Regions from separate parts of the Providencia rettgeri genome, predicted to be linked through region 1. Evidence: predicted binding sites of a transcription regulator. Region 1 holds the regulator's gene; the other holds the start of a gene.

The links. The regulator Fur, encoded in region 1, represses iron uptake genes when iron is present. The targets are predictions, from matches to a motif close to ATAATAATGAGAACNACTATCAA.
Region 2: a site for Fur is predicted at 3,516-3,538, ahead of AB6N04_RS12225 (TonB-dependent siderophore receptor). Genes of this name have one in related genera too.

Annotation. Positions count from the first base shown of each region.
Region 1 covers NZ_CP163512.1:2,260,548-2,265,038, reverse strand. The annotation lists gene AB6N04_RS10260 (polymer-forming cytoskeletal protein) at 1-32, opposite strand, end outside; gene fur (ferric iron uptake transcriptional regulator) at 702-1,151, opposite strand; gene fldA (flavodoxin FldA) at 1,418-1,945, opposite strand; gene ybfE (LexA regulated protein) at 2,101-2,394, opposite strand; gene AB6N04_RS10240 (type I secretion system permease/ATPase) at 2,564-4,491, opposite strand, start outside.
Region 2 covers NZ_CP163512.1:2,701,748-2,706,238, forward strand. The annotation lists gene AB6N04_RS12220 (ABC transporter substrate-binding protein) at 1-1,091, opposite strand, end outside; gene AB6N04_RS12225 (TonB-dependent siderophore receptor) at 1,179-3,380, opposite strand; gene AB6N04_RS12230 (ATP-binding cassette domain-containing protein) at 4,221-4,491, opposite strand, start outside.

The DNA.
Region 1 (4,491 bases):
ATGGTTTGTTTGTTTTGTCTTTTGGTGAACATTTTACTTACCTTTTTTTGATTGAAGTATAAGATCAAAAACAGTATTGATAATACAAATGAAAATAAGGTGATGGCAGTATGACTAAAGAACCATCCTATTAAAGTAAGAAACCAGAAGAAAAAACTCGTATTAATAAAGAAGTATGTTTTTTTCATCAGTTAATCTCTTACGAAACACGAGAGCGAACCAAGTAAGTCTAGTTAAAAATACAGTAATTACACAATAAAAATGTATTTTTACTTTTTTATTACACTTTTCTTGTTTATTAGATTCAAAAATAAAAAATTTTGATACTAGTATACTGAGCTTATTTTAGACGCTATAAGATAAATTATATGGCATTTATATGAAAAATAGATACAAAGTATATTCCGTTAACTTTATGTATTGCTATGATATCACAGTAAATGTTCTCAAATTAAGAAGGTATATTTATCAATCGATAATATAAAGGATTTGAAGTGAATTGCAACTTATTATGGAACACTTCAATGTTTCACATTAATAACATATTTTAGTGATAAACAGAAAATGAATAAGAAAAATGTGCTGAGTATCACGAAAAAATTGATTATCCGTGGATTGAATATAATAAAAAAGCCTGATAACAGTTGCTATCAGGCTTTTGCAAAATAGTTCACCATGACGATATGATGGTGATTAATTCATTACTCTTTTGCTTCGTGTGCGTCAGCGTTATCGCGGCAATCACCATCAGCACAGTGACCATACAAGTATAAGCTGTGGTTAGACAACTTAATACCGTGGCGAGCAGCGATATTTTTTTGGCGAGTTTCAATCGATTCATCAGTAAACTCAATCACTTTACCACAATCTAAGCAGATTAAGTGGTCATGGTGATGCTGCTGAGTTAATTCAAATACGGATTTTCCACCCTCGAAATTATGGCGCGTAACGATACCTGCATCATCAAATTGGTTCAATACACGGTATACAGTCGCTAGCCCGATCTCTTCGCCCATATCAATCAGCTTTTTATAGAGATCTTCCGCACTGACGTGGTGGCACTCAGGCTCCTGAAGTACTTCCAAAATCTTGAGTCTTGGAAGAGTGACTTTGAGTCCAGCATTTTTCAATGCTTTATTGTTGTCTGTCATGCGGGTTTGTCCTGTATCTTAAATCATAAATTTAACAATAACGAAACATTTTTAACATAGATCCAGTTGTCTTCTAAACTGATTTACAATTATAGGCATGGAAAATAAAAATAGAAACCATGCATTGTCTCATTATTTTGATAATCTCTTATAAGTCTATCCAATTAGGATAGTTAATCGATTATTCTAGACTGCCTCATGCCCCTTTAGGATGCATTTTGCCTGGGAAAGCTCCCAGCTTAAGAGCCAAGTCTGTTTTTAATCGGTTAACCAAGAATTTCAGCTAATGACATTTCTTCAGAGATTTGTTTGACCCATGCATCAACACGTTCATCAGTCAATTCGGGTTGACGGTCTTCATCGATCGCTAAGCCGATAAAGTGGTTATCATCTGCCATACCTTTTGAAACTTCAAAGTGGTAGCCTTCAGTTGGCCAGTGACCCACAATCACCGCACCACGAGGTTCGATGATATCGCGAATGGTGCCCATCGCATCACAGAAATATTCTGCGTAGTCTTCTTGGTCTCCGCAACCAAATAGGGCGACAAGCTTACCTTCAAAATCAATTTCTTCTAACGTTGGGAAAAAGTCATCCCAATCACATTGTGCTTCGCCGTAATACCAAGTTGGAATACCAAGAAGTAGAATATCAAAAGCTTCAATATCTTCTTTACTGCACTTAGCAATATCATGAACTTCTGCTACGTCTTTGCCTAATCTTTCTTGGATCATTTTGGCAATATTTTCTGTGTTACCTGTATCACTTCCGAAGAAAATACCGATGACTGCCATAAACTGATTAACCTCTTGTTTTTCTAAGAGAGAAAGAAGGAATTTCTCAACTTCTAGAACTCATTTAGAACGAAAATAAAATAGAATTTTACGCCTTATTCTGGCGAAAAAACCTTTATAAGTCTGTCAAATTTGTGTGATTTATTAAGAGAACACTATTTGCATAACGTCTCATCCACCTGTTGTAGTTGAGACATCAAAATTTCTTCTATCAATTCACTACGGCTTATATTTTTTTCTTCAGCTAACTGATTGAGTACAGCAACAGCTTCTTCATTTAGTTTAAGTTCAACTCGGCGCAACCCTTTCACTTTATCGCGTTTTAATTGATTGCGTTTGTTGATCCTCAATTGTTCATCCCGTGATAGCGGGCTTGTCTTCGGTCGCCCAGGCCTTCGTTCCTCAGCGAACAAATCCAGAGTAGTACGATCAGTTTGTTCTTTTGCCATGTCTATAATTGCTAAAAGGGTGTGCCAATAATTCAGCGCGCCATGATACCCTAGCTAATCACGCAGTGCTATAGCTTGGAGGCAAGGGAATAAGCCTGATAGGTTAAAAAAAGCGCGCTTTTAGAAAAAAAGCACCACTTGCTATAAGGGTGATGCTTTTTTAGACATTTTATTGCGTTTGCTGATGCCATAAACTGGCATAAAGCCCGTTTAGTGCAAGGAGGTTTTTATGGGTATCCATTTCAATCACTTCCCCTTGGCGAATAACACATATTCTATCCGCATGCATAATGGTGTTTAGCCGGTGTGCGATACTAATCACCGTTCTCCCTTTCGTAATTAAAGGCATATTTGCCATAATTGCAGCTTCTGATTCGTAATCGAGCGCCGAGGTGGCCTCATCAAGAATTAAAATATCCGGTTCAGTCAGTAAAGCACGTGCTAAGGCGATTCGTTGTCGTTGTCCCCCCGAAAGATTTAACCCTTTTTCAGCTAATGGAGAATTGAAGTTATCCGGTAAAGACATAATAAAATCGTAGGCACCAGCCAGCTTGGCTGCTTGGATAACTTTTTCATCAGATGCTTGAGGCGCACTTAAACGAATATTATCCGCAATACTTCCAACAAACAGCGTACTTTCTTGTAAAACCACACTCATTTTTCGGCGTAGTGATACAGTATCTGCTACCGCTAAATCCATTCCGTCAACAATAACTTGCCCATGCTGTGGAACATAAAGCCGCTGCAATAATTTCGTTAATGTACTTTTTCCAGAACCGGAAGGCCCCGTTATACCAATAAACTCACCCGCTTTCACCGAGAGCGAAAGATTATTCAGAACTTCAGGGGTATCAGGTTGATAACGAAATCGAATATTTTGAAATTCAATCTGCCCCTGAATGGCAGAAGAGCTTGAAATACCTTTTCGTTCATTTTCGACTGGTTTATCAAGAATATCCCCAACACGACGAAGGGAAATAAGCGTATGTTGAAAATCTTGCCAAACTTGTGCAAACCTGAGGACTGGTTGAGTAACATGTGCACTTAACATATTAAATGCCACTAACTCACCGGGGGTTATCCCACCGTTTAAAACCTCTTTAACCCCGACCCACAATAAGATTGCTGTGGTGATTTTACTCACAAGGGTCATTAACTGTGTCGCAATTTCACTTCGCATACAGACTTTGAAGTTTTGCTGTAATTGCTTACTGAATACCTTTTCCCAGCGCTGATTAAAATATTTTTCGGTGGCGGTTGTTTTAATGGTTTCAATGCCCGTAATACTTTCGGTGAGAAACGTCAGCCCATTTTCGTCAGCTTGATAGGATTTTTCAGTTTGCTGGCGGATCATAGGACCTAAAGCCATCCATAAAATAAAAAAGACGCCCATTGAGCCGAGTAAAATCCACGACATTAAGCTGCTATAGGAAAATAACACGGTGATAAATAAGATCACAAAGATAAAATCGATAAACAGCATTAAAGTCGAGCCAGTCAAAAATTGCCTGATATGTGAGAGTTCACGCACTCGGGCAATAATTTTCCCTGTAGGTCGCAATTTAAAATAATTGAGTGGTAGCGCCATTAAATGTCGATAAATCTTTCCTGAGAGTTCCGCACTGATTTGGCTGCTCGTATGGCTAAAAATTTTATTACGGATAAAACCATATATTGGCTCAGCAATCGCAATAGCAAAGATAGCTAATGCAATGATATGTAGGTTAGAGAGACTTCGGCCCACTAAAACCTTGTCGATGAGATTTTGGAATAATAGCGGGCTCACTAACGCAAAAAACTGAATAACAGCAGAAAGGATAAAAATATTTCGTAATTTTGCCAACTGCCTGATGATTGACGGAACGAACCAGCTAAAGCCGAACGCTTTTTTTTGCTCAGGCTCTAATTGTTCTTTGAATAACAAGATGTCGAGCTCAGTGTGATGATCAACCCCATCTTCTAGCGCCGAATGCTGTTCAAGAGTAACGGGGTTAATCAAAATAAGGTCTTTTTCTTGATGTAAAACTTGCCAAATCCCATTTATATACACCAATGCAGGAAGGGGGATCTGCTCGAGTTTGGAATATGACAAAGCAA
Region 2 (4,491 bases), 440 kb from region 1:
ACCCAAAACACACCATCTGATTGCAATTGGGTAAACTGCTTTTGGAAGTCAACTAAGTTTTGCTCAGGATTTAACGTACTAAATGTCTCGGGGTGCATAAATTTTGCCATCGCTTCAATGGCAAATATGTTCATCGGGCTATTATAAAAGTTATGGTAAATGGCCATTACCCGCTTTTCCTTAACCGACGTTAATGAAGAGATCCCCTGCCTATCCACTAATACAGCCAGTTGCTTCTTAGCATCTGACTTATTTGCACGATATCCTAGGCTGACCGCAATGGAGCGGCGATTGAAGTTGTGCCAATCTGCTCCTGTTAAGAAATAAAACTCAGGATTTAATGTAATAATATTCTCAATAGAACTTTCAGCCCCCTTTGCCGGGAAACTATCTCCAACAAGGTTATTTCCTCCAGCTAATGACGCTAAAACACCATAACCTGATCGCCCATAAAGCTGGCAGCAGTTGTCGGCAAATAGACCTGCGTTGGCTTCAATTAACACGGAAGGGAATGGCGGGATCAGTTGGGCGCTTATTGCGTTAAGTTTTTCTTGGTAAAGTGTGGCAAACTGAGTGGCTCTTTCTTGCGTACCTAATAGTTTCCCTAATAATAAAATACTTTTTGGGGTATTTTTCACAATATCCATGCGAAAATCGATAAATACCACTTGGATCCCCGCGGCTTCAAGCTGCGGCAACATTTGACTATCACGCATCGCACCATAGTTGGCTTTATGCATGATGATCACTTCAGGAGCCAACTCAATCAGTTTTTCCACTGGCAACCCTGCTTCACGGGTTTTCTTTAGCGTTGGAATTTTGGCGAGTTCTGGCAATACTGTAAAATATGCCTCTTTTAGGTCAGGCGCATACTGGGTTAACGAATCACTCCACCCTGTAATGCGAGAAATCCCCGTTTTACCCGCAGCAATATCTATCGGCAAAATATCACGGCTATCCACTAAAAAAAGTTTTTCGACAGGAAGATTAACCGTCACCTCACGACCTTGTAAATCGGTGATCACTGTTGGTGTTTTCGCCTGCCCCCAAAAGCTTAGTAAGCATAGTAATCCTGTGAGAAATAATTTCATGGGATATCATCTACCTTAATTTTAAACGAATTCGGTATGAATAAAGCCACTATTACGTGGCTTTGTCTCATCGGCTAATACAACAAATTAGAATGTCACGCTGTAATTAAGCGCAAAGGTTCTGCCACGACCTTTGTAGTCATACAGGTCTGCCGCACCGTATTTGGGGCTGTATAAATTCTGTGCTCGCTGTCCCCAAATGGTGGAGTAGTTTTTATCCAGTAAGTTTTCAACAGCAAAGCTCACTTTACCCACTGGAAGCATGTAACTACCTAATAAATCAACGGTATTATAACCATCCAGTTTTTTACCCGCAGCATCTGTTAGGTCAAATGTTTGCTGGCTCTGTAAACGCAGTGACCAATCATTCGGCTCCCACCCCACATAAACGTTAACTTTCGATGGGCTTGCAAAGTCAACACTCCATTTTTCCCAGTGTCCATCGACTTTGGTTTCTGACTTTTGCAGGTTAAAGTTACTCCCTACGTTCCAGTCTGAATCGTCAAAGAAGTAATCAATGGCCCCTTCTACCCCATAAATGCGGCGTTTGTCGGTCTTCATATAGATGGTCATGTCATCTTTATTAATACCGTAGCTTCTATCAGATAAGGAATAGTAAGTGGCAACTTGGGTACGCAAGTTCTCACCAGTGTAACGCCAACCTAATTCAAAGGAGTTAACCTTAATCCCTTTAACTTTAGTATCGTTAATATTAACGCTTTTTTTCAGGTGATAATGACCATTAGCATCTGGGGTCTTTGCATAATCACCTGTGCCATAATATTTAGCAATGTCAGGAATTTCAAAGCCTTGAGAGAAATTAAACCAGGTTTGTTGCTCTTCCGTTAGGTTAACTAATAGCCCTGCATTAAACAGTAAATTGTTATAATCTGTTTTCCCACCAGGCACCGCATCTGCAGATTTTCCCTTGCCGTTCGCAATGGCTTCTTGCTGTGCATAGCCAACAAAATCATCCACTTTATTTTCCGTATATTGGTACCGTACACCACCGCTTAAGGTGAACATCGGCGTGATGTCATAGCTGCTTTGTAAGAATGTCGCCATGTTCGTGGTGGTATAACTTGGATAACGGCCTATTTGGAACGCTTTGGTAAGATCCATTCCCCCTGATTGTTTCGCGCGCTCCAAATCAAAAAACATTTGGTTTGCACGAAATTGTTCATGCTCCGCATCCACACCATAAGTTAACGTCAGTTCATCAAGGGGTTGGCTATTAAATGTCAGCTTAGTGCCATAGAAATTGGTTTTTTGATCTGATGAACTGATACTCGTCACATCGTTGTCTGTGAGAGTTGGGAATGGGTAATATTTTTGTGATTCATCACGGTAGTAAGCCTGCGCAACAAAATCTTGCCCAAACATATCGGCATTTGAATATTGCAAATTAAGCAGGTTACGCTCTGTTCCCGGTAAACGATCTGAACTTAATTTACCACTGTTATAAGCCTTCCCCTCCCCCTTCACCGCAGAAAAATCTTTTCCTAAATACAGGCCGTGCTTACCGTCGGATTCACTTTTATAGTGCTGATAAGTTGCTTGAACCTGCTGTGTTTCATTAACTTTGATTGTCCCTGATGCCATCACATCAAGACGATCGGAAAATTGTAACCCTGTTTGGGTATTATCAATATTAATCGCATCACCTTTGCCATCATACCAACCACCATAACGTTGGTACGCTACAGCAACACGACCATGTGCATTTTCATTGCCTCCACTTACCGCCGCAGCGACATTTTCATCGTGATCTTTACCGTTATTAAAACCTGTTTTTCCACCTAATTGCAGGGAAACTTGTTTTTCTTCTTGGCCTTTTTTCGTCACAATATTAATTAAACCACCGCTACTGCCCCCACCGTACATCGCCGTTGCGCCCGAAATAACTTCAATGTGGTTAATATTAAACGGATCAATAGAATCTAATTGGCGACTATCACTACGAGAGGAATTGAGGCGTACTCCATCGACCATCACTATCATTGAGCGTCCACGCATATTCATGCCATAGTTTGTACGCCCTTGGCCACTCACGCTCATACCGGGAATTAACTGAGATAAAATATCTTTTAACTCTTTTCCACCTTCTGCCTGTTGCTCAATTTCAGCGTTGTCAATCACCCAGGTGGTTTGCGCCATTTCTGAAACCGTTTTATAACCGCGAGTTGCAGAAACAGTGATTTTTTCTTCTTTGTTATCGGTGGCAAACACCGAGGGAGAAATAAAAGGCAACAAGCAAGGGGAAAGCATAAAAAGATGTTTTATTTTCATTCGGTCAAAACCTTTAAATATCATTATTAATACTATTGTTATCAGCGCCAAAACCAATAACGAGACATGACTAAATCATCGCGAACTATATCGATGAAAAATTATTCGCAATAGTAACTGATAATCATGTTAGATATAAGAATTATTATCATTATATTGTAAAATAAAAGAATATTTGTGTTAGGTCTGATTTATGCGTATTAATACGTAGAATTGAAGACAATTATTTATTTTCATGCTTTGTCGTTAAGGTTGTGGCGGATCAATAGGGCTGTGCCCCACGTTATTAAACTAATACGCCGCAGGCCTTGCCCTTTCTGTAACCTCAGTAATAGCACGACTAATAAGATGGTTTCCCTGCCCTTTGCCAAAAACAAGAAATAAGTTGGATTTGACCAATATTATTGGAATTAAATTTCGGATAGTTATTCTATTGTAAAAAAGGATGTCTATTTGGAATAGCATTTCAGATTTAAATGTTTTATTAATTATAAAAACTTTGCTTTAGAAACTCGTGCGATGAAAAGAGAAAGTTGCATATTGAAATTTTAAATGGGTTAGCAACACACCAATAAGATTTTTAGTGAATTAAACAATAAACAAAATACGTTATTTCCAGTTCGTTTATTTTTAATATAATAAATTAATCAATATAATTTCTTTCAATAAAAACGGTAACTTCTTTTTTATTGAAAAATCAGCAAGATAAGTTGCCCCTCAAAATATACGATACTGGTTATCGTCCAAATATGAATGACTTGTTTGATATCGTTGTCTGCATCATCCGAGCCTTAAATTTGCCAGAAAGCGTCTCATCATGCTTACTTGTTTAACCGCTGTCTATAATGTGGCGGTAATTGTACTGTCTAAAGTCATAACTGATGTACATACCTTTTCAAGTAACGCCTTGTTATGGCTAAAAATAATCATCCCTAACGGGCGTTCTTCAGACAGTTGAATAAGCTGTTGCCAGATATTCTTTTGTAAGTGTGCATCCAATTGGGCGGTAATTTCATCGGCGATTAAAATTTGTGTTCGTGGGTCAAGGGCTCGTAATAAGGCGATCCGCGCCAATTCTCCCCCAGATAACTCGTTTGGCCGCCGCGCTAAC